Regions from separate parts of the Streptomyces sp. NPDC051207 genome, predicted to be linked through region 2. Evidence: riboswitches for the same ligand, from Rfam matches in the RefSeq annotation. Region 2 holds a riboswitch; the other holds the start of a gene.
What was found. Region 2 has a riboswitch for S-adenosylmethionine ahead of thrC (threonine synthase). Riboswitches for the same ligand answer to the same signal wherever they lie in the genome.
Positions count from the first base shown of each region.

Region 1: it holds a riboswitch for S-adenosylmethionine, as region 2 does, so the genes downstream of both, AB0M97_RS15025 (aminotransferase class V-fold PLP-dependent enzyme) here and thrC (threonine synthase) in region 2, are expected to answer to the same signal.

Region 1 covers NZ_JBFBAX010000012.1:153,492-167,739, reverse strand. The annotation lists gene AB0M97_RS15040 (response regulator transcription factor) at 1-411, shown strand, start outside; gene AB0M97_RS15035 (SLC13 family permease) at 546-1,955, shown strand; gene AB0M97_RS15030 (glycerate kinase) at 1,966-3,174, shown strand; gene AB0M97_RS15025 (aminotransferase class V-fold PLP-dependent enzyme) at 3,114-4,496, opposite strand; SAM riboswitch class IV at 4,701-4,817, opposite strand; gene trpD (anthranilate phosphoribosyltransferase) at 4,896-5,960, opposite strand; gene AB0M97_RS15015 (cytochrome bc complex cytochrome b subunit) at 6,084-7,721, opposite strand; gene AB0M97_RS15010 (Rieske 2Fe-2S domain-containing protein) at 7,718-8,776, opposite strand; gene AB0M97_RS15005 (c-type cytochrome) at 8,773-9,582, opposite strand; gene AB0M97_RS15000 (heme-copper oxidase subunit III) at 9,649-10,269, opposite strand; gene AB0M97_RS14995 (hypothetical protein) at 10,414-10,815, shown strand; gene AB0M97_RS14990 (Ig-like domain-containing protein) at 10,854-12,116, opposite strand; gene AB0M97_RS14985 (cytochrome c oxidase subunit 4) at 12,246-12,644, opposite strand; gene ctaD (cytochrome c oxidase subunit I) at 12,641-14,248, opposite strand, start outside.
Region 2 covers NZ_JBFBAX010000016.1:109,042-123,289, reverse strand. The annotation lists gene AB0M97_RS17890 (copper homeostasis protein CutC) at 1-663, opposite strand, end outside; gene AB0M97_RS17885 (hypothetical protein) at 881-1,543, shown strand; gene AB0M97_RS17880 (GNAT family N-acetyltransferase) at 1,572-2,642, shown strand; gene AB0M97_RS17875 (DUF4031 domain-containing protein) at 2,670-2,933, opposite strand; gene AB0M97_RS17870 (hypothetical protein) at 2,930-3,322, opposite strand; gene AB0M97_RS17865 (MurR/RpiR family transcriptional regulator) at 3,391-4,332, shown strand; gene murQ (N-acetylmuramic acid 6-phosphate etherase) at 4,402-5,337, shown strand; gene AB0M97_RS17855 (hypothetical protein) at 5,452-6,021, shown strand; gene AB0M97_RS17850 (NADH:flavin oxidoreductase) at 6,034-7,179, opposite strand; gene groL (chaperonin GroEL) at 7,410-9,032, opposite strand; gene AB0M97_RS17840 (cold-shock protein) at 9,422-9,625, opposite strand; gene AB0M97_RS17835 (MoaD/ThiS family protein) at 10,040-10,318, opposite strand; gene thrC (threonine synthase) at 10,315-11,598, opposite strand; SAM riboswitch class I at 11,617-11,773, opposite strand; gene AB0M97_RS17825 (glucosyl-3-phosphoglycerate synthase) at 11,941-12,885, shown strand; gene AB0M97_RS17820 (trehalose-6-phosphate synthase) at 12,974-14,248, shown strand, end outside.

The DNA of each region.
Region 1 (14,248 bases), on a different contig from region 2:
GTGGGGGACACGGTGGCCGGCCTGGAGGGCGGCGCCGACGACTGGATGACCAAGCCGTTCCGCTTCGAGGAACTCCTCGCCCGGGTGCGCCTGCGGCTGCGTACGGCGGCCCGGGCGCCCGAGGTGACGGTGCTGCGCTCGGGCACGCTGAGCCTGGACCTGCGCACCCGGCGGGCCCGCTCCGGGGAACGGACCGTGGACCTGACGGCCCGTGAGTTCGTCCTGCTGGAACTGTTCCTGAGGCACCCGGGGCAGGTACTCTCCCGCGAGCAGATCCTCTCCCACGTGTGGGGCTACGACTTCGACCCGGGCTCCAACATCGTGGACGTGTACGTGCGCGCGCTGCGCAAGAAGCTCGGGGCGCAGCGGGTGGAGACGGTACGGGGGATGGGGTACCGGCTGCCGGGGTGAGCCGGGGCCGGGCGTGGGCCGCCGGGGCGTGGGCTCGCCGAGGGCCGGGGTCCTCGTGAAAGTTCCTTCATGCGCGGCTCATTGAGGGCTCACCGCCGGGGTGGACCGTCAAGGGCGTGACCCCGAACCTCCGGCTGACCGCCGGCCTGTGTGCCGCCCTGTGCGCCGCCCTGTCGGTGTGCGCGCTGCTCGCGGTGCCCGGCACCTTCCCCGGCCTCGGTGCCGAGGCCCGGTTCACGCTCGCCGTGTTCGCGCTGGCGACCTGCGCCTGGATCGCCACGCCGATCGACGACACGTACATCGCGCTGGGCGCCGGGCTCGCGCTGACCGCGACCGGGGTGATCAGCAGCGACACCCTGTTCGGCACCCTCGGCGACGCGACGGTCTGGCTGCTGATCTGCGCCTTCGTGCTGGCCGCCGCGGTGACGCGGACGGGGCTCGCGGGGCGGGCGGCGGCGTTCCTGGTCGGCGGGGCGCGCACCGTGCGGCAGCTGGTGCACCTGACGACGGCCGCGCTGGTCGTCACGGCGTTCGCGGTGCCCGCCACGTCCGGCCGGGCCGCGCTGGCGCTGCCGGTGTTCCTGGCCCTCGCCAAGGCGCTCGGCGACCGGCGGCGACTGATCGTGATGCTGGCGCTGCTGTTCCCGACCGTGATCCTGCTGTCGGCGGTGGCGACCCTGATCGGCGCGGGCGCACATCTGATCACCGTGTCGGTGCTGTGGGAGACGTCCGGAGAGCGGATCGGGTTCACCCAGTGGCTGCTGCTCGGGCTGCCGCTGGCGGTGGCGTCCTCCCATCTGGCCGCCGAGGCCGTGCTGCTGACGACGACCCGGCGCGCGGACCGCGAGGGCCCCGTGCACATCACGGCGCGGGACATCCAGCGGCACAGCGAGCAGCCGGTGACCGGCCCGTGGACGCCGGCCGAGTCGCGCTGCGCGCTGCTGCTGGCGACGGTGGTCGTGCTGTGGTGCAGCGAGCCGCTGCACCGGGTGCCGCCCGCGGTCGTCGCGCTGATCGGCGCCGTCGTCGCGTCCTCGCCCGCGCTCGGCACGGTCCGGCTGAAGGACGCGCTGCGGACGGTGCCGTGGGCGCTGCTGCTGTTCATGGCCGCGACGATGGCGATGGGCATCGCGCTCGCCGACTCCGGGGCCGCGAAGTGGCTGGTCTCGGGGCTGCCCTCGCAGGTCGCGCCCTCGGTGTTCCTGGCGGTCGTGATCGCGGTCAGCACGGCCGCCCACCTGGTGCTCCAGTCCCGGTCGGCCCGCTCGTCGGTGCTGGTGCCGCTGGTCGTCGCGGCGGCCGTGGCCGCCGGGGTCAACCCGGTCGCCGCCGCGCTCGCCTCGACCGCCGCCGCCGGGTTCTGCCACACGCTGCCCGCCTCCGCCAAACCGGTCGCGCTCTTCGCCGAGCTGCCCGGCACCCCCAGCTACACCCCGCGGGACCTGCTGCGGCTGTCGGCCGTGCTGGCCCCGCTGACCGCCGTGCTCGTCCTGCTGTTCGCCGTCGCGGTGTGGCCGCTGCTCGGCGTTCCCCTGACCCGCTGAGGAGAACCCCATGCTCCGTCGCATCGCCGTGGCCCCCACCGGCTTCAAGGAGTCCCTGTCCGCCCAGGCCGCCGCCGACGCCATCGCGGCCGGCGTGCGCCGGGTGCTGCCCGCCGCCGACGTCGACCTCGTCCCGCTGGTGGACGGCGGCGAGGGCACGGCCGCCACGCTGGCCGCCACCACCGGCGGCCGGCTGGTCGCGCTGTCCGCCACCGGCCCGGTCGGGGAGAGCGTCGGCACCCACTTCGCGCTGCTCGGCTCCGGGGACACGGCGGTCGTGGAGATGGCCGCCGTCGCGGGCCTCTCCCTGATCCCGCGATCCCTGCGCGACCCCGGCGCCACCACCACGTACGGCGTCGGCGAGCTGATCCGCGCCGCGCTCGGCACGGGCGCGCGGCGCATCCTGGTCGGCTGCGGCGACTCCGGAACGTCCGACGGCGGCGCGGGCGCGCTCCAGGCGCTCGGCGCCCGGCTGCTGGACGCCGACGGCCGCGAACTGCCGCGCGGAGGGCGGGAGCTGATCCGGCTGCGCCGCGTCGACCCGGCGGGTCTCGACCCCCGGCTCGCGCACGCGGAACTGCTCGTCGCCTGCAACCCGTTCAACGTGCTGTGCGGGCAGCGCGGCGTCGCCCGCGTCTTCGGCCCGCAGAAGGGCGCGACCCCGGCCCAGGTCGAGGACCTGTCGGCGGCCCTGGAGAACTGGGCGTACGTCCTCACCCGCGATCTGCGCGTCACCGGCACCGACCTGCGCACCGGTCCCGGTACCGGCGCCTCGGGCGGGCTCGGCGCCGGGCTCGCCGCGCTCGGCGCCCGCCTGCTGCCCCGCTTCACCGTGCTCCTGGACCACCTGGACCTGGACGCCCGGCTGGCCCGCGCCGATCTGGTCGTCACCGCCGAGGGCGCCCTGGACCGCCAGACGCCGCGCGGCAAGGTCCCGGGTGAGGTGGCCCGGCGCGCCAAGCGGTACGGCCGCCCGGTGCTGGCCCTCGCGGGCACGCTCGGCGAGGGTGCCCACGAGGTGCCGGGCGTGGACGCCTGCCACGGCATCCTGCCCGCGCCGATGGCCCTGGACGAGGCGCTGCTGCGGGCCGCCGAACTGCTCACCGACGCCACCGAGCGGGCCCTGCGGATGATCCTGCTGGGCGCCGGGCTGCCGGGTCACGCGGAGGCGGGCGTCGCCGAGGTGTCGGGGACGCAGCGGCCGTTCTCGGTGCGGTAGCTCCAGCGCGCGCCGTCGCGCACCAGCTCCCGGCAGGCGGTCACGAAGCGGTCCACGTGCGCGTCGGGGGTGCCCGCGCCGAAGCTCACCCGGACGGCGTTGAGGGACGTCTCGCCGGGCGCGGCCTCAGGGGCGCCGCACTCGCCCTGCGCCTGCGGGTCGCTGCCCAGCAGGGTGCGCAGCAGCGGGTGGGCGCAGAACAGGCCGTCGCGGACGCCGATGCCGTACTCGGCGGACAGGGCGGCGGCGAAGTGGGAGCTGTTCCAGCCGTCCACGACGAAGGAGAGGACCCCGACCCGCGGCGCGTCGTCCCCGAACAGCGACAGGAACCGCACCTGGGGGACGTCGGCGAGACCCTCGCGCACCCTGCGGATCAGGTGCTCCTCGCGGGCGACGAGCGTGTCGAACCCGGCCTCGGTGAGGGCCTTGCAGGCGGAGGCGACGGCGTGGGCGCCGATGACGTTGGGCGAGCCGGCCTCGTGCCGGGCGGCGCCGTCGTGCCACTCCACGTCCACTCCCCCGTCCGCGCGGCGGGTGACCTTGCGGCTGGCGCCGCCGCCCGCGAGGTACGGCTCGGCCTCCCGCAGCCAGTCGACGCGCCCGGCCAGCACGCCCGAGCCGAACGGCGCGTACAGCTTGTGCCCCGAGAAGGCGACCCAGTCGACGTCCAGCTCCGTCACGGAGACGGGGTGGTGGGGCGCGAGCTGGGCGGCGTCGAGGACGATCCGGGCGCCGTGCGCGTGGGCGGCGGCGGCCAGCTCCCGCACCGGCCACAGCTCCCCGGTGACGTTGGAGGCGCCGGTGACGCAGACGAGGGCCGGGCCGTGGGGTGCGCGGCCGGCGAGGGCGCGCTCCAGCGTCCGCACCGCCTGCCGGGGGCTGCGCGGGGCGTCGAGGCAGGTGACGCGGGCGCCGCGCCAGGGCAGCAGGGAGGCGTGGTGCTCGGTCTCGAAGACGAAGACCTCGCAGCCGGCCGGGAGCGCGGCGGCGAGCAGGTTGAGGGAGTCGGTGGTGGACCGGGTGAAGACGACCTGGTCGTCGCCTCGGCAGCCGAGGAACTCGGCGACGGTCCGCCGGGCGTTCTCGAACAGGTCGGTGGACAGCTGCGACAGGTACCCGGCGCCCCGGTGCACGCTGCCGTAGTACGGCGCGTAGGCGGCGACGTCGTCCCAGACGCGCTGGAGGGCGGGGGCGCTGGCGGCGTAGTCGAGCGCGGCGTAGGTGACCTCGCCGCCGGTGACGAGGGGCACGGTGACGTCCCGGCCCAGCACGGGCAGCGGGGTGTGCAGGGACTGGTCGGCGGCAGCGGTGGAGACGGACATGGCGAAGCTCCCGTGAAGGCAGGGGGAATCACCGCGCGAGCCGGCAGGACAGAACAGGGCTCGGACGCGGCGCGCGACGAAGCGCGGGGAAAAGGGGGGATGCGGAGGCGGGGCTCTGCGGCCCTAACGCATTCGCTTGCTCACGGGAGACTCCCTCGAACGACCAGGACCCCTGGCCCCGCGCTCCGTCAGAAGCGCGCGAGGGGTCCGCGCTTGCCGCAGACCTTGCTGACTGCGGCCTGGTCTTCACCCGGGGCACCCCGCCACGGACGGAGGGTTGCCGGACAGCCGGCCGGGGCCGCGTGACTGTCGCTCATGACCTGCCCAGAAACGTACGGAAAAGATCGACGTCCCGCAACCCGTGTCCGGATCGCGGGACGTACGGCACGGCGGCCGGGGTCAGGCGTGGCTCGCCGCGACCCAGCGGTCCAGGGCACGCTTGGCCGCGCCGGAGTCGATGGCCTCGGCGGCCCGCGCCATGGCGGCGCGGATCTGCTCGGCCAGCGGCGCGTCACCGGGGTTCAGGGCCACCAGGGCCGCCGCCGAGTTCAGCAGGACGGCGTCCCTCACCGGGCCGGGCTCGCCCTCCAGCAGCCTGCGGGCGACCTCCGCGTTGTAGGAGGCGTCCGCGCCGCGCAGCGCCTCCACGGGGACCAGGTCGAGGCCGACGTCGCGGGGGTCGAAGGTCTCCGCGGACACCTTGCCGTCCCGGACCACCCACACGTGGGACGTGGACGTCGTGGTCAGCTCGTCCAGGCCGTCGTCGCCGCGGAACACCAGCGCGGAGTTGCCGCGCTCGGCGAAGACCCCGGCGATGATCGGCGCCATCCGCGCGTCGGCCACGCCGACCGCCTGGGACGTCACCCGCGCCGGGTTGGTCAGCGGGCCCAGGAAGTTGAACACCGTGCGGATGCCGAGCTGGCCGCGGGCCGCCGCCACGTGACGCAGCGCCGGGTGGAACTTCACCGCGAAGCAGAAGGTGATGCCGGCCTCCTCGGCGACCTCGGCCACCCGCTGCGGCGTCAGCTCCAGGTTCACGCCGAGCTTCTCCAGCACGTCGGAGGCCCCGGAGGCGGAGGACGCGGCGCGGTTGCCGTGCTTGACGACCTTGGCGCCGGTGCCCGCGACGACGATCGCGGACATGGTGGAGATGTTCACCGTCCTGGCCCCGTCGCCGCCGGTGCCGACGATGTCGACCGTGTCGCCGGGCACGTGGATCACGTTGGCGTGCTCGTACATCGTGCGGACCAGGCCGGTGATCTCCTCGACCGTCTCGCCCTTGGCCCGCAGGGCCACCGCGAAGCCGGCGATCTGCGCGTCGGTCGCCTCGCCCCGCATGATCAGGTCCATCGCCCACGCCGTGTCGTCGGCGGTCAGGTCCCGGCGGTCCAGCAGGCCGTTCAGCAGGGCGGGCCAGGCGCGGCCCGCCGCGGTGTCGCCTCCAGCGGGGGTCACAGCGCTCATCAGCCGCTCCTGGGTCGTAGCCACGTTCAGACTGGTGCCCACCCTATCCAGCCCCGGGCACGGCGAAGGGCCCCGTCCGTACAGCGGGACGGGGCCCTTCGCGTGGCGTGGCGAACGCAGCGATCAGTGGTGGCCGTGGCCGCTCGTGATCTCCTTGTACTCCTCGACGGTCGGCTTCGGGACCTGGGAGCCGGAGCCGAAGTACGCCTTGCTCAGCCTGGCGCGCAGCTTCTCGGGGCCCTTCACCTTCCGCTCGACGCCGTTCGCGTCGACCGTCGGGCCGATCTCGACCGGCTTGTACTGCTCGTGAGCGGTGAGGGTGTAGAGCTGCTCCTGGCTGAGCGGCTCGTGCACCTCGACGAACTCACCGTGCGGCAGGCGCTTGATGATGCCCGACTCGCGGCCGTGCAGCACCTTGTCGTGGTCCCGGCGCTGGAGGCCGAGGCAGATCCGCTTGGTGACGACGAACGCGATGACCGGACCGGCGAAGAAGCCGATGCGGACGAACCAGGTGACCGCGTTGATCGACATGTGGAAGTGCGTCGCGATGATGTCGTTGCCGCCGCCGATCAGCATGATCATGTAGGCGGTGAGCCAGGCGACACCGAACGCGGTCCGGGTCGGGGCGTTGCGCGGGCGGTCCAGGATGTGGTGCTCGCGCTTGTCCCCGGTGATCCAGGACTCGATGAACGGGTAGAGGGCGAGCACACCGAGGAACAGGCCGAAGACCACCAGCGGGACGAACACGCCCAGGACGAGCGTGTGGCCCAAGAAGTTGATCTCCCAGCCGGGCATGGCGCGGACCAGGCCCTCGGCGAAGCCCATGTACCAGTCGGGCTGGGCGCCCGTGGACACGTAGTCGGGGCGGTACGGGCCGAGCACCCAGATCGGGTTGACGGACGCGATGCCGGCGAGCACGGTGATGACGCCGAAGACCAGGAAGAAGAAGCCTCCGGCCTTCGCCGTGTAGACCGGCAGCAGCGGCATGCCGACGACGTTCTTGTTGGTCCGTCCGGGGCCCGCGTACTGCGTGTGCTTGTGGTAGAAGACCAGGATCAGGTGGGCGGTCACCAGGCCGAGCATGATCCCCGGCAGCAGCAGGATGTGGATCGAGTAGAACCGCGCGACGAAGTCGCCGCCCGGGAACTCCCCGCCGAACAGGAACATCGAGATGTACGTGCCCACGATCGGCACCGACAGGATGGCGCCCTGCGTGAAGCGGACACCGGTGCCGGAGAGCAGGTCGTCCGGGAGCGAGTAGCCGGTGAACCCGGTGAACATGCCCAGGACGAACAGCAGGAAGCCGAACAGCCAGTTGACCTCGCGCGGCTTGCGGAACGCGCCCGTGAAGAACACGCGCATCATGTGCACGAACATGCCGGCGAGGAAGATGATCGCCGCCCAGTGGTGGATCTGCCGGATGAGCAGACCACCGCGCACGTCGAAGCTGATGTCCAGCGTGGAGGCGTACGCCTCGCTCATCAGCACGCCCTGCAGCGGGACGTAGCTGCCGTGGTACTCCACCTCGTTCATCGACGGGTGGAAGAACAGCGTCAGGTACACACCCGTGAGGATGATGATGATGAAGGTGTAGAGGCAGATCTCACCCAGCATGAAGGACCAGTGGTCCGGGAAGATCTTGCGCATGTTGGCCTTGGCCAGGCCGTAGATCCCGAGCCTGCCGTCGGCCCAGTCGGCGACGCGCTGGCCGGCCGGGGCCTTCCCGCGTGTGCGGGGCTCTGTACTGCTGGTGGTACTCATCCGCGCTCCCAGAAGGCAGGACCGACGGGCTCCTCGAAGTCGCTGAGCGCTTCGAGGTAACCCTCCTCGTTCACGCCGATGCGCAGCTGCGGCAGGGCGTGACCGGCGGGGCCGAAGATCACCCGGGCGCCGTCGGAGAGGTCGAAGGTGGACTGGTGGCAGGGGCAGAGCACGTGGTGCGTCTGCTGCTCGTACAGGGAGATCGGACAGCCCACGTGGGTGCAGATCTTCGAGTACGCGACGATGCCCTCGTGCGACCACTCGAGCTCGCGCTTGTCCTTGATGTCGTCCGGCTGGATGCGGACGATCATCAGGGCGGCCTTGGCGATCTCCGTCTGGAAGTGGTGGTCGTGCTCCTCCAGGCCCTCGGGCTTGGCGAAGGTGAGGGAGCCGACCGTGACGTCCGACGGACGCAGCGGCTCGTTCGTGTTCATGTTGACGAGCAGCTTGCCCTTGGACCACATGGTGTGACGCAGCTTGTCGCCGGGCAGCGGACCGAGGTCGCGCAGCAGGACGAGGCTGGTCAGCGGGACCAGGGTGAGCGCGCCGAGCATGGTGTTGCGCAGCAGCTTGCGGCGGCCGAGGCCGGACTCCTTGACGCCCTGGCGCCAGTCGTCGTGGATCTGCGTGCGCAGTTCGGGGGACGCCTCGATGGGGTGGCGCTCGTCGGCCATCTCCACGTCGGTCATCAGGGTGCGGGCCCAGTGGACCGCGCCGGCGCCGATGCAGAACAGGGCCAGGCCCAGGGTCACACCGAGCGCGAAGTTCAGTGCGCTGATGTGGCCGATCGGGAAGATGTAGACCGACCGGTCGATGGGGATGGACACGAACGCGGCGATGAAGCCGATGGTCGCCAGCATCGACACCGTGAACAGCAGGGCGACCGTCCGCTCGGACCGCTTGGCGGCCCGCTCGTCGATGTCCTGGATCCGGGGCTCGTGGGGCGGCAGGCCCGGGTCGGCGAACGGGTCCTTGTCGTCCGCCACGTCCACCGCGCCGTGCGTGGTGTCCTGCTCAGCCGGCAGGTTCTCTTGGGGAAAGTGTTGGCTACTCATGACTTCTTGGCCTTTGCGGTCCGAGCGGCGATCCAGACGGCGACGGCGATCAGGCCGCCCAGACCGAAGATCCAGCCGAACAGACCCTCACTGACCGGACCGAGTCCGCCCAGTTCCCAGCCGCCCGGGCTCACAGTGTCGTCGCTGTTGACCGCGTCGAGGTACGCGATGATGTCCTTCTTGTTCTTCTCCGACAGCGTGGTGTCGGGGAAGGACGGCATGTTCTGCGGGCCCGTCTGCATGGCCTCGTAGATGTGCTTCGGTTCGACGCCCTCCAGGGTAGGCGCGAACTTGCCGTGTGTCAGCGCACCGCCCTTGCCGGTGAAGTTGTGGCACTGCGCGCAGTTGTTGCGGAACAGGTCGCCACCCTTGGCGACGTCCGCACCCTCCACGCTGTACTGCTCCTCGGTCGGGACGGACGGACCGGCACCCAGGGAGGCGATGTACGCCGCCAGCTGGTCGATCTCGGCCTGCGAGTAGATGACCTTCTTGCGCGGCACCTGGGCGCCGGGCTGCTGCGCCGGCATACGGCCGGTACCGACCTGGAAGTCGACGGCCGCGGCGCCCACGCCGACCAGGCTGGGGCCGTCGCTGGTGCCCTGACCGCCGGTGCCGTGGCAGCTGGCGCAGCCCACCGAGTAGAGCTTCTTGCCCTCCTCGATGGTGAGGGACTGGGCGGTTTCGTCGGCCTTCGCCTTGTCCGCGGGCGCGAACACGGCGTACAGCCCCCCGGTGCATGCCAGCGCGAGGAGTAGGACGACGAGTGCCGCCAGCGGGTGGCGTCGTCGTGCGGAGAGCTTTTTCACGGATTACCCCGGTGTCAGGATCTTCTGCGTCGATGCTTCTGGAGATGTGCTCGGGAGCGGGCCCGGCTACTTGATCATGTAGATCGTGGCGAAGAGGCCGATCCAGACGACATCGACGAAGTGCCAGTAGTAGGACACGACGATGGCGGCGGTCGCCTGCTCGTGGGTGAATCTGCTGGCCGCGTAGGTACGGCCCAGGACCAGCAGGAAGGCGATGAGGCCGCCCGTCACGTGCAGACCGTGGAAGCCGGTCGTCAGGTAGAACACGGAGCCGTAGGGATCGGAGGAGAGCGAGAGACCCGCCTCCTTGACCAGCTCGGTGTACTCGAAGACCTGGCCTCCGATGAAGATCGCACCCATCACGAAGGTGACGATGAACCACATCCGGAGCTTCTTCACGTCACCGCGCTCGGCTGCGAACACGCCGAGCTGGCAGGTCAGGGAGGAGAGCACCAGGATCGTGGTGTTGGTCGCCGAGAACGGGAAGTTGAGATGGTCCGCCATCTCCTTCCAGTGGTCGGGCCCTGTCACCGATCGCAGGGTGAAGTACATCGCGAAGAGGGCCGCGAAGAACATCAGCTCGGAACTCAACCAGATGATGGTTCCGACGCTGACGAGGTTCGGCCGGTTGACCGACGGGTGCGCGTGCCCGGTTTCTACTGTCGTTGCTGTCGCCACGACCGACATTATGTCGGTCGCTTATCCCGCCCTCACTCCGGGGGGTCCCGTTCGGAGTGTCTGGGACGGCCGTACCGCTGTTGACGTGGTGTTCGCAGGGGTAGCATCCGCCTCACGGGCCTGTCCTTACGACGCTGACGTCACGGAGGAACAATGCAGCCGACCGCCACGGTGCTGGTCTACAGCGACGACGCCAACACCCGGGAGCAAGTGCGGCTGGCCACCGGCCGACGGCCCGCTCCCGATGCCCCGCTGGTCGAGTTCCTGGAATGCGCGACACCCGCGGCCGTCCTCAAGGAGCTGGACAAGGGCGGCATCGACGCCTGCGTACTGGACGGCGAGGCGGTGCCCATGGGGGGCATGGGGATGTGCCGGCAGATCAAGGACGAGGTCTTCGACTGCCCGCCGGTGCTGCTGCTGATCGGACGGCCGCAGGACGCCTGGCTGGCGACGTGGAGCCGGGCCGACGCCGCGGTGGCCCTGCCGGTGGAGCCCGTGGAGTTCGCGAACGCCCTGGCCGCCCTGCTGCGCCGCAAGGCGTCCCTGACCGCCTAGCGGCGCGGCGGCTCTGTCGCCGCGGGGGCGACGGCGGCTCACGTCGCCGTGGGGGCGAGGCGTGCGGTCTGCTGGGCGCCCGCCGCCTGGGACGGGCCCGCGGTCAGGGCGCTGCCCTCGCGCCACTTCCGCCAGGGGACGTTCCAGTCGCCGAAGCCGTTGCCGAACGCCTCCATCGTGTCGCCGTCCGAGTTGACGACCTTGACGATGTCGCCCTCGCGGACGTTGTCGAAGAACCACTTGGCGTTGCCGGTGCTCATGCCGGTGCAGCCGTGGCTGACGTTGGCCGAGCCCTGGGACCCCACGGACCAGGGCGCGGCGTGCACGTATTCGCCGCTCCAGGTCACCCGGGTGGCGTAGTAGACCGGCAGGTCGTAGTCCTCGTTGCTGCCGGCGGCGATGCCGATGCTGGTGCCGCGCATGCGGACGAAGTACTCCTTGCCGAGGACGACCTTGACGCCGTTGCGGGTCTCGAAGCCGGGCTTGCCGGTGGTGACCGGGACCGACTTGACCTCCTTGCCGTTCTTGTACAGCGTCAGGGTGTGGGCGGCGGCGTCCGTGACGGCGACGACCCGGTCCCCGATGCCGAGCCTCAGGGGCTTGGACCGGCCGCCCCACAGCCGGTCGCCGACCTTGATGCCCTCCAGGTTGCTGCGCACCTGGACGGTGGCGCGGGCCGGCCAGTAGTCCTTGGGCCGGTAGTGGAGTTCCTTGTCGTCGACCCAGTGCCAGGCGCCCTCCACCGCGGGCGTCGAGCGCACCTTGAGGGCGCGCTCCACGACGGCCCGCTGGGTCCGGTCCTTGACCGGCAGGGACAGTTCCGCGGTGATGGGCTGCCCGACGCCGTAGGTGCCCTGCTTGGGGCCGAAGGTGACGTTCAGGTGCTTCTTGGTGGTGGGCCGGCCGGTGCGGAAGGTGAAGACCTTCCGGCCGGGCGCGCCGTCCCCGTTCTCCGTGCTCACCCGGACCGTGTAGCGGGCTCCTGCGGCCAGCGGGGAGGTGCTGTGCCACCGGGTGCCGTCGGCGGCGAGTTCGCCCGCCACGTAGCGCCCTGCCGCGTCCACGGCGGTGACGTCGGTGATGCGCCCGTCGGCGTCCTCGGCGACGACCTCCAGCGGCTTGTCCGGGTCGGTCGGCTTTCCCTCGCCGCCGCTGAAGGAGACCTGGTCCGCCGCGTCGTACGGCTCGGCCGCCAGCGGGTCGTCGTCGCCGCCGCAGCCGGTCAGGCCCGCGCCGAGGGCGATCACGAGCAGCGTGCAGCCGACGGCGGTCCGGCTGCGCGGGAGGTCGGTGTGGCTCATGGCCTCAACGTAGGGAGCATCGGCGGCGGCGGCGCGTCGGGTCACCCGGACGAGTGAGCCCGGTGGGACAGACGAGGGAGCCCGGACACTCCGTGCGGAGTGTCCGGGCTCCCTGGCGTCGCTCGCGTGCTACTGGGTGCGGTTCTCACCGCGGTAGTACTCGAAGACCCAGCCCCAGATACCCATCAGGATCAGCGGCGCCGAGAAGTACATCAGCCACCAGCCGATCGCGACGGACAGGAAGGCGAAGGCGCCTCCGACGGCCAGGAACAGCGGCTGCCAGCTGTGCGGGCTGAAGAACCCGATCTCGCCGGCGTCGTCCGCGACGTCCGCGTCCTTGTTGTCCTGCGCGCCGACGTCCACCCGCTTGGCCGTGAAGCCCAGGTAGAAGCCGATCATGATGCACAGGCCGAAGGTCAGGAAGAGGGCCGTGGTACCGGCCGGCTCCTTCGACCACACGCCATAGACGATCGCCATGGCGAGGACGAAGACGCTCAGCCACATGAACATCTTGCCCTGGATCTTCACTTGCCGGCCTCCTTGCCCCCAGCGAGGGCCTTCTCCCCGTGACCGACGTTCTCGAGCTCGTCGAGCGCGGCGATCTCCGGGTGGTGCAGGTCGAACGCCGGGGATTCACTGCGGATCCGCGGCAGGATGAGGAAGTTGTGCCGCGGCGGCGGGCAGGACGTCGCCCACTCGAGCGAACGGCCGTAGCCCCACGGGTCGTCCACCTCGATCTTCTTGCCGTACTTCGCGGTCTTCCAGATGTTGTAGAAGAACGGCAGGATCGACATGCCGAGCACGAACGAGCTGATCGTCGAGATCGTGTTCAGGGCGGTGAAGCCGTCGGCCGCCAGGTAGTCGGCGTACCGGCGCGGCATGCCCTCGGCGCCCAGCCAGTGCTGGACCAGGAACGTGCCGTGGAAGCCGAAGAACAGCGTCCAGAAGGTGATCTTGCCGAGGCGCTCGTCGAGCATCTTGCCGGTGAACTTCGGCCACCAGAAGTGGAAGCCGGAGAACATCGCGAAGACCACGGTGCCGAACACGACGTAGTGGAAGTGCGCCACCACGAAGTACGAGTCGGAGATGTGGAAGTCCATCGGCGGCGAGGCCAGGATGACGCCGGTCAGACCGCCGAAGGTGAAGGTGATGAGGAAGCCCATCGCCCAGAGCATCGGCGTCTCGAAGGACAGCGAGCCCTTCCACATCGTGCCGATCCAGTTGAAGATCTTCACGCCGGTCGGGACGGCGATCAGGAACGTCATGAAGGAGAAGAACGGCAGCAGCACGCCACCGGTGACGTACATGTGGTGCGCCCACACCGTCACCGAGAGACCGGCGATGGCGATGGTCGCCGCGATCAGGTTCATGTAACCGAAGATCGGGCGGCGGCTGAAGACCGGGATGACCTCACTGATGATGCCGAAGAACGGCAGCGCGATGATGTACACCTCGGGGTGGCCGAAGAACCAGAACAGGTGCTGCCACAGCAGCGCCCCGCCGTTGGCCGGGTCGAAGATGTGCGCGCCGAACTTGCGGTCCGCCTCCAGCGCGAACAGCGCGGCGGCGAGGACCGGGAAGGCCAGCAGGACCAGCACACCGGTCAGCAGCACGTTCCAGGTGAACACCGGCATGCGGAACATGGTCATGCCGGGGGCACGCATGCAGATGATCGTGGTGATGAAGTTGACCGAGCCGAGGATGGTGCCGAAGCCGGAGAAGGCCAGACCCATGATCCACAGGTCGGCGCCGACGCCCGGCGAGCGGACCGCGTCCGACAGCGGGGAGTAGGCGAACCAGCCGAAGTCGGCCGCGCCCTGCGGGGTGAGGAAACCGGCGACCGCGATCAGCGAGCCGAACAGGTAGAGCCAGTAGGCGAACATGTTCAGCCGCGGGAAGGCCACGTCCGGCGCGCCGATCTGCAGCGGCATGATCCAGTTCGCGAAGCCGGCGAACAGCGGCGTCGCGAACATCAGCAGCATGATCGTGCCGTGCATCGTGAACGCCTGGTTGAACTGCTCGTTCGACATGATCTGCAGGCCCGGCCGGGCCAGCTCGGCACGCATGAGCAGCGCCATGACGCCGCCGATGCAGAAGAACGCGAACGACGTGACCAGGTACAGCGTGCCGAT
Region 2 (14,248 bases):
GGCCACCGCCGCCGCCGACACCGGGCCGGCCCAGCCGTCCGGGCGGGCCGCGCCGCCGATGTGGAAGCCGTCGATCCCCGCGGCCACCAGCTGCGGCAGGTGGTCGAGCCGGAGGCCGCCGCCCACCAGGAGCTGCTGCTCGTAGCCCGGCTCCCCGCGCCGCGCCGCCTCGGCGAGCAGCGTGGGGAGCCCGTCGTCCACGCCCGTCGGCGCCCCGGCGGTCAGATACGTGTCGAGCCCGGGGAGGTCCGCGAGCTGCTTGCGCAGGGCGGCCCGGTCGGCGGCCCGGTCGATCGCCCGGTGGAACGTCCACCGGCAGGCCCCCAGTGCCCCGACGACCCGCTCCACCGCCACCAGATCGAGGTCGCCGCCCGGGGACAGGAAGCCGAGGACGAACTCCTCCGCCCCCGCCTCCCGCAGCTCCCCGGCCACCGTCACGAGCCGTTCGACGTCACCCGCCGCGAACCCGTCCGCCAGCCGCAGCATCACCCGCAGCGGGATGCCGACGGCCGCACGGATTGCGGCGACGGTGCGGACCGGCGGGGTGAGCCCGTCGGCCGCCATGTCGGTGACCAGCTCGAGGCGGTCCGCGCCTCCGGCCTGGGCGGCGACCGCGTCCTCGACGTCGAGGGCGATCACCTCCAGGACTGCACGCTTGCTCATGGGACCCCATTTCCGTTGGGCGGGTAACAGGAGGTCTAGTCCAATCAAAGACTACGCGGTCCTGCGCCGCCCCACGCCGAGATCCCCTTCCCCGGCCGCCCTCCCGAGGCCCTTTCAGCCACCGAGGACGTTCAGCTCCGCGGCCCCGCCAGGCGCTCCCGCTCGTCGACCACCGACGCGCGCCAGGATTCCGGCCGCCCGGCGCGACAATGACCCCATGGCCGACCTCGACGCCCTCCGCGCCCGTTTCGCCCGCGCCCTGGAAGGAGCCCGCGGCCCCGCCGAGCGCCTGGACCGGACGCCGCTCCCGGACCCGGCGCCGTACGCCGACAACCTGCTCGGCCGCTGGCGGGAGCCGCAGCGCCGCTACCACACGCTCACGCACCTCACCGCCGTCCTCGACCACGTCGACGTGCTGGAGGCGTACGCGGACGACCCGGACGTGGTGCGGCTCGCCGCGTGGTTCCACGACGCCGTGTACCTGCCCGACCGCTCCGAGAACGAGGAGCGCTCGGCCCGGCTCGCCGAGCGCGCGCTGCCCGAGGCCGGGGTGTCCGCCGCGAAGACCGCGCAGGTGGCCCGGCTGGTCCGGCTGACCGCCGGCCACGACCCGGCGGACGACGACCGCGACGGGCAGGTGCTGTGCGACGCCGACCTGGCCGTCCTCGCGTCGCCGCCGTCCGCGTACGCCGCGTACACGGCCGCCGTCCGCGAGGAGTACCACTTCGTGCCGAACGACGCCTTCCGCGAGGGCCGCTCCGCGATCCTGCGCCGGCTCCTGGCCCTGCCCAGCCTGTTCCACACCCCCTACGGCCGGGAGAGGTGGGAGGCGACCGCCCGCTACAACCTCGCCGCCGAGCTGGAAATGCTGTCGCCCTGAGCGGACCCGGGCCCGTAACCTGCCCGGCATGCGAGTCATGGGCGGGGACCAGGTGGAACAGGCGGTCGCGGGCACCGTGACACTGCTGCGGACGGTGACACAGCGGGACTGGACGGCCGTACCGGCCGGTCGCCTGGAGTGGGACTGCCGCCGGACGGTGCTGCACATCGCCGACGACCTGATCGCGTACGCCGGTCAGCTCGCGGGCCGCGCGCGGGACACGTACGTGCCGTTCGAGATCGCCCTGGAGGAGGGCACCGGCAACGAGGGGCTGCTGGACGTCGTGGAGACGACGGGCGCCCTGCTGGCCGCGGCGGTGCGCACCGCCCCGCGCAAGGCGCGCGCCTTCCACCCGTACCCGTTCCGCAGCGCGAACCGTGAGGGCTTCGCCGCGATGGGCGTGGCGGAGGTGCTGGTGCACACCCACGACGTCGCGCAAGGGCTGGGGCTGGCGTACCAACCGCCCGCCGGGCTGAGCGACTTCGTGCTCCGCCGGATCTTCCCGCACGTCCGGCCGGATTCCGACCCCTGGCGCACCCTGCTGTGGGCGACCGGCCGCGCCGAGCTGCCCGGCCGGGAGCCGGTCACCGAGTGGCGCTGGTACAACAACCTCGTGATCCCCGCCGACCGGCTGGCCCTGGAGGGTGTCACGCCCGCTGCCGCCGCCGATCTCGCCGTCGGCGGCGACGGCGGTTTCGGCTGGCTCGGCGGAAGCCCCGCCGAGGGCACGCGGGTCGGGGCGGAGCTGGTGGTGGCCAAGCAGTACGAGGCGGGCACGCACCGGCCGGAGTGGGGCATGTTCGCGCTGGTGCGGCACGAGGACGACGCGGCGCTCGGCGCGGTCGGCTTCCACGGCGTGCCGGACGAGTCGGGCCGCGTCGAGGTCGGCTACGACCTCGTGGAGCCCGCCCGCGGCCACGGCTACGCCACGGAGGCGCTGCGCACCCTGTCGGCCCGGGCGCTCGCGCAGGACGCGGTACGGGTCGTGACCGCCCGCGTGGACCTGGGCAACCGCGCCTCGCAGCGGGTGCTGGAACGCGCCGGCTTCCGGCGCGTGGCCGAGGACGCGGAGAACTTCACGTACGAGCTGCGCGGCTAGGCGGGTCCGGTAGAGGCCCGGCGGGGCTCAGGCGCGCCCCTTCGGCCTGCGCAGGCCCGCCCCCGTCAGCAGCCGCACCACATCGCGGCTGCTGACCTCGACCGCGCCCGCGGCCACCGCGTCCGCGTACCGGTGCGAGGGGATGTCGTAGTGGTCCCGCTCGAAGGCCCGGCGCGGGACGCCCAGCTGATCGGCGAACGCGTGCAGCTCCTCGTACGACACGTCGCTGACCAGGTGGGACCACATCCGGCCGTGGCCGGGCCAGGTCGGCCGGTCGATGTAGACCGTCACGAGGACGGCGTCCCGCCGGACGCGCCCAGTGCGCCCACCGCGGCGACCTTCACGCCGGCCTTGTGGCACACCCAGTGCGGGTCGGGCCCGAGGTCGGGTTCGACGTCGAGCGCGTGCGGGTCGCCGGAGGGGCACACCGGGCACAGCGGCCAGCGGCCGTACCGGTCCAGCAGCGCGTCCTGCACGTCCTGCGCGACCAGCCCGGCCAGGTACGCCGAGCCCTCCGGCCACTGCTCCACCCACCAGCGCCGCTGCGCGACCGACTCCTCGACCAGCGAGACCACGTCCGCCTCGGCGACCTCGCGCGCGACCAGGTCGGCGAGCACCAAGGCGCGTGCGGCGTGCAGCGCCTGCTCCAAGGGGCTGACGGGGTTGCCGGTGGGGTTCATGGCACCCATTGTGCGCACTCTTGACCGGACCGCCGAACGGAAAATATCTTTCAGAGGTGACCCAGCATGTGAAGGGAATTTTCGCAACCGAGCGCGGCGGCTCCGGCGGTTCCGGCGCCACCCCGCCCGCGCCCGCCGCCCTCGCCGCCAAGGTTCGCACGCTCGCGCCGTCGATGACCCGCTCCATGCAGCGCGTCGCCGAGGCCGTCGCGGGCGACCCGGCCGGCTGCGCCGCGCTCACGGTCACCGGCCTCGCCGAGCTCACCGGCACCAGCGAGGCCACGGTCGTCCGCACCGCCCGCCTGCTCGGCTACCCCGGCTACCGCGACCTGCGCCTGGCCCTCGCCGGGCTCGCCGCGCAGCAGCAGTCCGGCAGGGCGCCCGCCATCACCACGGACATCGCGGTGGACGACCCGATCGCCGACGTCGTCGCCAAACTCGCCTACGACGAACAGCAGACCCTCGCCGACACGGCGGCCGGCCTGGACACCGTGCAGCTCGGCGCGGCCGTCACCGCCCTGGCCACGGCCCGCCGCACCGACGTGTACGGGGTGGGCGCCTCCGGACTGGTCGCCCAGGACCTCACCCAGAAGCTGCTGCGGATAGGGCTGATCGCGCACGCGCACAGCGACCCGCACCTCGCCGTCACCAACGCGGTGCAGCTGCGGTCCGGCGACGTGGCCATCGCGATCACGCACTCCGGTTCGACGGGCGACGTCATAGAGCCGCTGCGGGTGGCCTTCGAGCACGGCGCGACGACCATCGCCGTCACCGGCAGGCCCGACTCCGCCGTCACCCAGTACGCGGACCACGTCCTGACCACGTCCACGGCCCGGGAGAGCGAGCTGCGCCCGGCGGCCATGTCGTCGCGGACCAGTCAGCTCCTCGTGGTGGACTGCCTGTTCGTGGGGGTGGCGCAGCGCACGTACGAGTCGGCGGCGCCCGCCCTGTCGGCGTCGTACGAGGCGCTCGCCCACCGCCACCGCCCGCGCGGCGGCGCCCAGCGCTAGACCGGGCCCCGTCCGCTCGTCTCCCGCACCCCCCTCAGCCAGCCGTACGCACGAGAGAGCCGCCGCCCCATGACCTCCATGTCCGACAACCGCAACCTCAGAGCCCAGCTGGAGACGCTGCCGACCGAGGCGTTCCGTCCGGACCTGGCCGGCATCGACCGGCTGCCCACGCTCGACATCGCGCTGTTGATGAACGGCGAGGACGCCACCGTGCCCGCGGCCGTCGCCGACCAACTGCCGCAGATCGCCGCCGCGATCGACGCCGTGGCCGAGCGGATGGCGAAGGGCGGCCGGCTCATCTACGCGGGCGCGGGCACCGCCGGGCGGCTGGGCGTGCTCGACGCCTCCGAGTGCCCGCCCACGTTCAACACGGACCCCGCGCAGGTCGTCGGCCTGATCGCGGGCGGCCCGGGGGCCATGGTGACGTCCGTGGAGGGCGCGGAGGACTCCAGGGAGTTCGCGCGGGCCGACCTCGACGCGGCCGGGGTGGGCGCCGCCGACGCGGTGGTCGGCATCTCCGCCTCCGGCCGCACCCCGTACGCGGTCGGCGCCGTCGAGCACGCCCGCGCGCTGGGCGCCCTGACCGTCGGCCTGGCCTGCAACCCGGACAGCGCGCTGGCCGCCGCCGCCGAGCACGGCATCGAGATCGTCGTCGGACCCGAGCTGATCACCGGCTCCACCCGTCTCAAGGCCGGCACGGCACAGAAGCTGGTCCTCAACATGATCTCGACCATCACGATGATCCGGCTGGGCAAGACGTACGGGAACCTGATGGTCGACGTCCGCGCCTCCAACGAGAAGCTGCGGGCCCGCTCCCGCCGTATCGTCGCGCTGGCGACGGGCGCCTCGGACGACGAGATCGAGGCGGCCCTCACGGCCACCGACGGCGAGGTGAAGGACGCGATCCTGACCATCCTCGCCGGGGTCGACGCGGCGGCCGCGGCCCGCCTCCTCGCGGAGTCGGACGGGCACCTGCGAAGGGCGCTGGCGCGCGCGGGCCGCTGACGGCGCACCGGCACCGGATCGACAAACGCGCCCGATGCGCGGAGGCTGGTGTCCCGCGCGCCACCGCGCGCATGCCGCAGTTTACCGTCAGCCCGAGGACGTAACCGACCCGCCATGAACCACGCCCAGCTCACCGCCCTAGGCCGCGCCCTCCGTCTGCTCGGGGAGCACGGGGAGGCGCTGACCGCCGACACGCCCGACGCCAAGCTGCACGAGGTCAAGGCCGACCTGCGGCGGGCGCTGGACCTGCTGGAGGAGAGCGTCACGGGCGGCGCGCCCACCACCCGCTGCCCCGAGCACCCGAACGGGCCCGTCGACACGGCCGCCCCCGACCTGTGCCTGCTGTGCGAGACGCGGCGCAGGGCCGCCCGCCGCGCCGAGTACGGCGGCGGCGCCCCGCGGGTCAGGCCCGCGGAGCCCGCGCCGTCCCGGTACGGCGTGCGCGGGGACCGGCCGCAGCCCCAGCAGCGCTGGCTGCCGGAGCTGTGGAACGGGCGCGAGTGGCAGCTGTGCGGCACGCCCCGCCGGGACCGGCGCGAGGCCGAGGCGTACATCGCCGCCCAGGTGCGCGCGCCCCGGTCGGCGACCGCGTACCGGCTCGTGCACGAGTTCACCGACTACGAGGTGCTGCGCGTGTGGGGCACACCGGTACGGGCCGACATCGAGCCGATGGGGAACCTGTAGCCCCCGCCGGGCTCAGCTGAGCGTCTTCAGCGCCGCCGGATCGTACGGCGCCAGCTCGTCCAGGCGCCCGTCGAGGACCTTGCGGACCCACAGCGGGTCCTGGAGCAGGGCTCGGCCGACGGCCACCAGGTCGAACTCGTCTCGCTCCAGCCGGTCGAGGAGGCCGTCGATGTCGCCGACGTCCGAGCCCTCGCCCTGGAAGGACCTGACGACGTCGCCGGTCAGGCCGACCGAGCCGACCGTGATGGACGTCCGGCCGGTGAGCTTCTTCGTCCAGCCGGCCAGGTTGAGGTCCGAGCCCTCGAACTCCGGCTCCCAGTAACGGCGGGTGGACGCGTGGAAGGCGTCGACGCCGGCCGCGGCGAGCGGCGCGAGGATCGCCTCCAGCTCCTCGGGTGTCTCGGCGAGACGGGCGTCGTAGGCCTCCTGCTTCCACTGCGAGTAGCGGAAGACGACCGGGAAGCCGGGCGAGACGGCCTCGCGGACGGCGGCCACGATCTCCGCGGCGAATCTCGTGCGGGACACCGGGTCGCCGCCGTAGGCGTCGGTGCGGCGGTTGGTGCCCGCCCACAGGAACTGGTCGATGAGGTAACCGTGAGCGCCGTGCAGCTCCACGCCGTCGAAGCCGATGCGCTCGGCGGCGGCAGCGGCCTCGGCGAACGCGCCGATCACGGCGTCCAGGTCGGCCCGCGTCATCGCCCTGCCGGTGGGCTCGTCCGCGCCGATGCGCAGCCCGGACGGGCCGACGGCGGGGGCGTCCGGGAAGGGTGGCTCGCCCTGCGTGCGGACCATGCCGACGTGCCACAGCTGCGGCACGATGGTGCCGCCCGCCTCGTGCACCGCCTCGGCGACCTTCGCCCAGCCCGCGAGCTGCTCCTCGCCGTGGAAGCGCGGCACGCGGTCGCTCTGCCCGGCCGACTCGTGGCCGACGTAGGTTCCCTCGGTGATGATCAGGCCGACACCGGCGGCGGCGCGGCGGGCGTAGTACGAGGCGACGTCCTCGCCGGGGATGCCGCCCGGGGAGAACATGCGGGTCATGGGCGCCATGGCGACGCGGTTGGGGACGGTCAGGCCGTTGATGCCGACCGGGCGGGAGAGGATCTCCGCAGCTCGGGAGGCGGCGGTCTGGACGGCGGTCTCGGGGGCGGGGGCGGCCATGAGGACTCCTCGGCGTCGACGGCAGACGGAAGGCAGACTTCCGACCAACTGGTATGTGCGCGTGCATTAAAGCGCTCACCAGCCCTCAACGGCCGCGCCGCGCACGGCATTCCGGCGTCCCGCCGCGCCCCGATGTGATACCGGACACGCCCGAGGGCGGCACCCCCTGCCGTGCAGGGAATGCCGCCCCCGGTCCTCCGTACTGACGGACGGTCCGATCCTCGGGAGGATCAGAAGTCCATGTCACCGCCCGGCATGCCGCCACCGGCGGGCGCGGCGGCCTTCTCCGGCTTGTCGGCGATGACGGCCTCGGTGGTGAGGAACAGCGCGGCGATCGACGCGGCGTTCTGCAGCGCGGAGCGCGTCACCTTGGCCGGGTCGATGATGCCTTCCTTGACCAGGTCGACGTACTCGCCGGTCGCGGCGTTCAGGCCGTGGCCCGGGGTCAGGTTGCGCACCTTCTCCACCACGACGCCGCCCTCGAGGCCGGCGTTGACGGCGATCTGCTTCAGCGGGGCTTCCAGGGCCAGCTTGACGGCCTGGGCACCGGTCGCCTCGTCACCCTCCAGCTCCAGCTTCTCGAAGACCTGGGAGGCCTGCAGCAGGGCCACGCCACCACCGGCGACGATGCCCTCCTCGACGGCCGCCTTGGCGTTGCGCACGGCGTCCTCGATGCGGTGCTTGCGCTCCTTCAGCTCCACCTCGGTGGCGGCACCGGCCTTGATGACGGCCACGCCGCCGGCGAGCTTCGCCAGGCGCTCCTGCAGCTTCTCGCGGTCGTAGTCCGAGTCGCTGTTCTCGATCTCGGCGCGGATCTGGTTCACGCGGCCCTGGACCTGGTCGGCCGAGCCGGAACCGTCGACGATGGTGGTCTCGTCCTTGGTGATCACGACCTTGCGGGCCTTGCCCAGCAGGTCCAGCGTCGCGTTCTCCAGCTTGAGGCCGACCTCCTCGGAGATGACCTCGCCGCCCGTGAGGATCGCGATGTCGCCGAGCATGGCCTTGCGGCGGTCGCCGAAGCCCGGGGCCTTGACGGCGACGGACTTGAAGGTGCCGCGGATCTTGTTGACGACCAGGGTCGACAGGGCCTCGCCCTCGACGTCCTCGGCGATGATCAGCAGCGGCTTGCCCGACTGCATGACCTTCTCCAGGAGCGGGAGCAGGTCCTTGACGCTGGAGATCTTGGAGTTCGCGATCAGGATGTACGGCTCGTCGAGGACGGCCTCCATGCGCTCCATGTCGGTGGCGAAGTACGCCGAGATGTAGCCCTTGTCGAAGCGCATACCCTCGGTGAGCTCCAGCTCCAGACCGAAGGTCTGGGACTCCTCGACGGTGATGACGCCTTCCTTGCCGACCTTGTCCATGGCCTCGGCGATGAGCTCGCCGATCTGGGTGTCGGCGGCGGAGATGGAGGCCGTGGAGGCGATCTGCTCCTTGGTCTCGACGTCCTTCGCCTGCTCCAGCAGGGCGGCGGAGACGGCCTCGACGGCCTTCTCGATACCGCGCTTCAGGGCCATCGGGTTGGCGCCGGCGGCCACGTTGCGCAGACCCTCGCGCACCAGGGCCTGGGCGAGAACGGTCGCCGTGGTCGTACCGTCACCGGCGACGTCGTCCGTCTTCTTGGCGACTTCCTTGACCAGCTCGGCGCCGATCTTCTCGTACGGGTCCTCGAGTTCGATCTCCTTGGCGATGGAGACACCATCGTTGGTGATCGTGGGGGCGCCCCACTTCTTCTCGAGGACGACGTTGCGGCCCTTGGGGCCGAGCGTCACCTTGACGGCGTCCGCGAGCTGGTTCATGCCGCGCTCGAGGCCGCGCCGCGCCTCCTCGTCGAACGCGATGATCTTGGCCATGTGAAGTGGTCCCTCCAGGACTGGGGGTGATTACTTCGGACCGCGCCCGCGCCCGCGACGGACGGCCCCCGGCCGGTGGTTCCTTGCTCCACCTTGCCCGTGGCCTCACCGACCCGGTCCTTACGTTGTCACTCTCACCTTCAGAGTGCTAACGCCAATGATTAGCACTCGCCCCTGCCGAGTGCAAGCGCCCGCCCGGTATCCAGGGGGGCGCTCAGCCGCGCGCGAACAGCGCTCGCACGGGTTCCCGGCACGCTCCGGGTCCGGCCCGGCGCGCTCCGGGCGCGACCGCGGCACGCCCCGGGCGCCGTCCGGGCACGACGAAGGGCCCGTACCCGGAGGTACGGACCCTTCGCCTGAAGAACCGGTCTGCGGCAGCCGCGCGCTTTTCAGGCAGTGACGCGGACCATGTCGGCCTGTGGGCCCTTCTGGCCCTGCGAGATCTCGAACTCGACCCGCTGGCCCTCTTCCAGGGTGCGGTACCCGTCCATCTGGATCGCGCTGTAGTGGACGAAAACATCCGCACCACCGTCGACCGCGATGAAGCCGTACCCCTTCTCCGCGTTGAACCACTTGACGGTGCCCTGAGCCATGCCTAACTCCCCTATTACTGGCCCTTGCACAGATCCACACTTCGCGGACCCGGGTCAGACCTCACCCCCCACGGTGGGGGCGTGCGCCGGAACGCGTCGACCGCGGCCGAATGTATCTGTCCAACTGCCGTCTGCAACAGGTCAATCGGACGAGAAATCTGGACGCGCGCGGTCCGGAATGTAGTGAGAATTCGCCCGAGTTCAGGGCAAGTCGGGCTCCACAAAAGGAACCAATGTCGCAAAAGAGCCACACACTTTGGCTACTTCTCATCGCAAGCGGAACCGGAGTTCATATGCGCTTGGCATGTGGATCAAGCCCGGTTCCCCAACTCTACCGTGCTCAACCCTGCAGAATTGCCCCCTCCGTTTCTCTCACGGAGGGGGCAACCCGGCGAACGGTGGGTGATCGGGGGCTCAGCAGCCGCCGGCGACCGCCGGGATGATGGAGACGCCGGCGCCCTCGGGCGTCGCGGTGTCCAGGCCCTGCTCGAAGCGGACGTCGTCGTCGTTGACGTAGACGTTCACGAAGCGGCGCAGCCTGCCCTGGTCGTCCAGGACGCGGGCGGCGATGCCGGTGTGGTTCTTCTCCAGGTCGGCGATGACCTCGCCGAGGGTGGCGCCCTCGGCGGCGACCTCGGCCTGCCCGCCGGTGTAGGTGCGCAGGATGGTGGGGATGCGAACGGTCACGCTCATGCGAGGCCAGCCTCTCGGAAGGAGTCCAGGTTCGGGCGGATGGTGGCGGTGAGGCCGGTGCCGGCCACCGCGTCGAGGGTCTTGAGGCCGTCGCCGGTGTTCAGCACGACGGTCGTCAGCGTCGGGTCCAGGACGCCGTTCTCGATCAGCTTGCGGGTGACACCCACGGTCACCCCGCCGGCGGTCTCCGCGAAGATGCCCTCGGTCCGCGCGAGCAGCTTGATCGCGTCCACCACCTGCTCGTCGGTGACGTCCTCCACGGCCCCACCGGTCCGCCGCGCGATGTCCAGGACGTACGGCCCGTCGGCCGGGTTGCCGATGGCCAGGGACTTGGCGATGGTGTTCGGCTTCTGCGGCCGGACGACGTCGTGGCCCGCCTTGAAGGCGGCGGACACCGGCGAGCAGCCCTCGGCCTGCGCCCCGAAGATCTTGTACGGCCTGTCCGCGACGAGCCCGAGCTCGATCAGCTCCTTGAGCCCCTTGTCGATCTTCGTGAGCTGGGACCCGGAGGCGATGGGCACGACGAGCTGGTCGGGCAGCCGCCAGCCCAGCTGCTCGCAGATCTCGTACGCGAGGGTCTTGGACCCCTCCGCGTAGTAAGGGCGCAGGTTGACGTTGACGAAGCCCCAGCCCTCGCCGGCCGGGTCGCCGATCAGCTCGGAGCAGAAGCGGTTCACGTCGTCGTAGTTGCCCTCGATGCCGACGAGCTCGCCGCCGTACACCGCGGCCATCACGATCTTGCCCTGCTCCAGGTCGTGCGGGATGAACACGCAGGACCGGAAGCCCGCGCGGGCGGCGGCGGCGCCGACGGCACCGGCCAGGTTGCCGGTGGAGGAGCAGCTCAGCGTCGTGAAGCCGAAGGCACGGGCGGCCTCCAGGGCCTGCGCGACGACCCGGTCCTTGAAGGAGTGCGTCGGGTTGCCGGAGTCGTCCTTGACGAACAGCCTGCCCGCGTCGACACCCAGCTCGCGGGCGAGGTTGTCGGCCTTGACGAGCTTGGTCCAGCCGGGGTTGATGTTCGGCTTGTCCGCCACGTCGGCCGGGACGGGCAGCAGCGGCGCGTAGCGCCAGATGTTCGCGGGGCCCGCCGTGATGCGCGCGCGGAGTTCCTCGGTGTCGTACGCCGAGAAGTCGTAGGCGATCTCCAGCGGGCCGAAACACTCCTCGCACGCGAAGACCGGGCCGAGCGGCACGCGGTGGCCGCACTCCCGGCAGGAAAGCGCCGCGGCGGGGCCCAGGTCGACGGAGTTCGTGGTGCTTGCAACAGTCTGCACAGCCATGTGAGGCGAGGCCCTTTCTCCTCATCTTCCTCACGACGCATCTCGCCGTGAGACGGATTTGGCACCTTCCCTAGCCGGGAGCCTCGCGGAGAGCGATCAAGAATGATCTACGAGACCGGCTGGAGGGTTGCCGGGGCTTCATCGGGCCGTTTCCCTCTGCCCCTCTGGATGAGCTGTATGTGGTTGTTGATCACGCGGACGGCGGGGTCGTGACCCCCGACATGCGATGGTCATCCGCGTTGTTCAAGACTGTAACCGACGGCCAGGACAGTTGAGATAGTCGTCCGAACCGCGAGATGAATCACACCGGCTCGCCGAGAGAACGCAGAGGAGCCACCGACCGTGCTGGAAGAAGTCGAGCGCTGGCTGACTGCACGCTCCTGGTCCGCGACCGATCGTCCCCTCCACCAGCTCCTGGCCGCGAAGCGCGCCACGGGGCAGACGGTCAGCGTCGTGCTGCCCGCGCTGAACGAGGAGGAGACGGTCGGCGACATCGTCGCTGTCGTCCGCCGCGACCTGATGCGGGAGGTGCCGCTGGTGGACGAGGTGGTCGTCGTCGACTCGGGCTCCACCGACCGCACCTCCGAGGTGGCGGCCGCCGCGGGCGCCACCGTGGTGCACCGCGACGCGATCCTGCCCCGCATCCCGGCCGTCCCCGGCAAGGGCGAGGTGCTGTGGCGCTCGCTGCTGGTCACGCGCGGGGACATCGTGTGCTTCGTGGACGCCGACCTGAGGGAGTTCTCCTCCGGCTTCGTCTCGGGCATCGTCGGCCCGCTGCTCACCGACCCGGACGTACACCTGGTCAAGGCGATGTACGACCGCCCGCTCGGCTCGGCGGCCGGCCAGGGCGGCCGGGTCACCGAGCTGATGGCCCGCCCCCTGCTGAACATGCACTGGCCGCAGCTCGCGGGCTTCGTGCAGCCCCTCGGCGGCGAGTACGCGGCCCGCCGCACGCTCCTGGAGCAGCTGCCGTTCCCCGTCGGCTACGGCGTGGAGCTGGGCATGCTGGTCGACGCCCTGCACCTGGTGGGCCTCGACGCGCTGGCCCAGGTCGACGTCGGCGTGCGCAGGCACCGCCACCAGGACGGCCAGGCGCTGGGCCGCATGTCCGCCGCGATCTACCGCACCGCCCAGCTCCGGCTGGCCCGCGGCCACCTGATCCGGCCCGCCCTCACCCAGTTCGAACGCGGCGAGGACGGCTTCGAGCCGCGGACCTTCTCGGTCGACACGGAGGAGCGCCCGCCGATGGCGGAGATCGCGGAGTACGCCGAGCGGAAGGTCGCGTGACGCCCGGGAGGCGGCCCGCCGTATACGACCGGGCCACGCCGCGGAACCGTACGTTTGAGCGTTTACCGGCTGGGCTAGGTTGAGGCTTATGGCTTCAACGCAGGCTGCAGCTCAGGGTGCCCAAGTGCTGGTCGCGTCCAATCGCGGCCCGGTCTCGTACACGGTCGGCGAGGACGGCTCGCTGCACGCGAAACGCGGCGGCGGCGGGCTGGTCTCCGGCCTCTCCGCGATCGGCTCCGACGCCGACGCGCTGTGGGTGTGCTCGGCCCTGTCCGACGGCGACCGCGAGGCGGTGCGGCGCGGGGCCGGCGAGCCCGGGGTGCGGATGCTGGACATCGCGGCCGACGTGCACACCGACGCGTACAACGGCATCGCCAACTCCGTGCTGTGGTTCGTGCACCACATGCTCTACCAGACCCCGCTGGAACCGGTCTTCGACGCGGAGTTCCGCCGCCAGTGGACGTCGTACGAGACATACAACCGCGCCTTCGCCGAGGCACTCGCACAGGAGGCGGCCCACGGCGCGTCGGTGCTCGTGCAGGACTACCACCTGACCCTGGTCCCGGGCATGCTGCGCGAGCTGCGCCCGGACCTGCGCATCGGTCACTTCTCGCACACGCCGTGGGCACCGCCGGAGTACTTCCGGCTGCTGCCGGACGACATCGCCGCCCAGGTCCTGCGCGGCATGCTGGGCGCCGACCGCCTCGGCTTCCTCACCCGGCGCTGGGCGGACGCGTTCACGGCGTGCTGCGAGCAGTTCGCGGGCGGGCTCGGGGACACCCGGGTCGGCGTGCACGGCCTCGGCGTCGACGCGGACTTCCTGCGCGAGCGGTCGCAGGAGGCGGACGTCGAGGAGCGCATCAGGAGCCTGCGCGAGGAGATCGGCACGGCACCCGACGGCACGCCGCGCCGCACCATCGTCCGCGTGGACCGCACGGAACTGTCGAAGAACATCGTCCGGGGCCTGCTGGCCTACCGCCGGCTGCTGGCGGACCACCCGGAGTGGCGGGAGCGGGTGGTGCACGTCGCCTTCGCCTACCCGTCGCGGCAGGACCTCGCGGTGTACCGGGAGTACACGGCCGAGGTGCGGCGGGTGGCGGACGAGATCGACTCGACGTTCGGCACGCCCGGCTGGAGGCCGGTCGTGCTGCACGTGAAGGACGACTTCGCCCGCTCGCTGGCGGCCTACCGACTGGCCGACGTGGCCCTGGTCAACCCCATCCGGGACGGCATGAACCTCGTCGCCAAGGAGATCCCGCTGCTGTCCGACGCCGGCTGCGCGCTGGTGCTGTCGCGGGAGGCGGGGGCGTACGAGGAGCTGGGCGAGGACGCGATCGAGGTGAACCCGTACGACGTGGTCGGC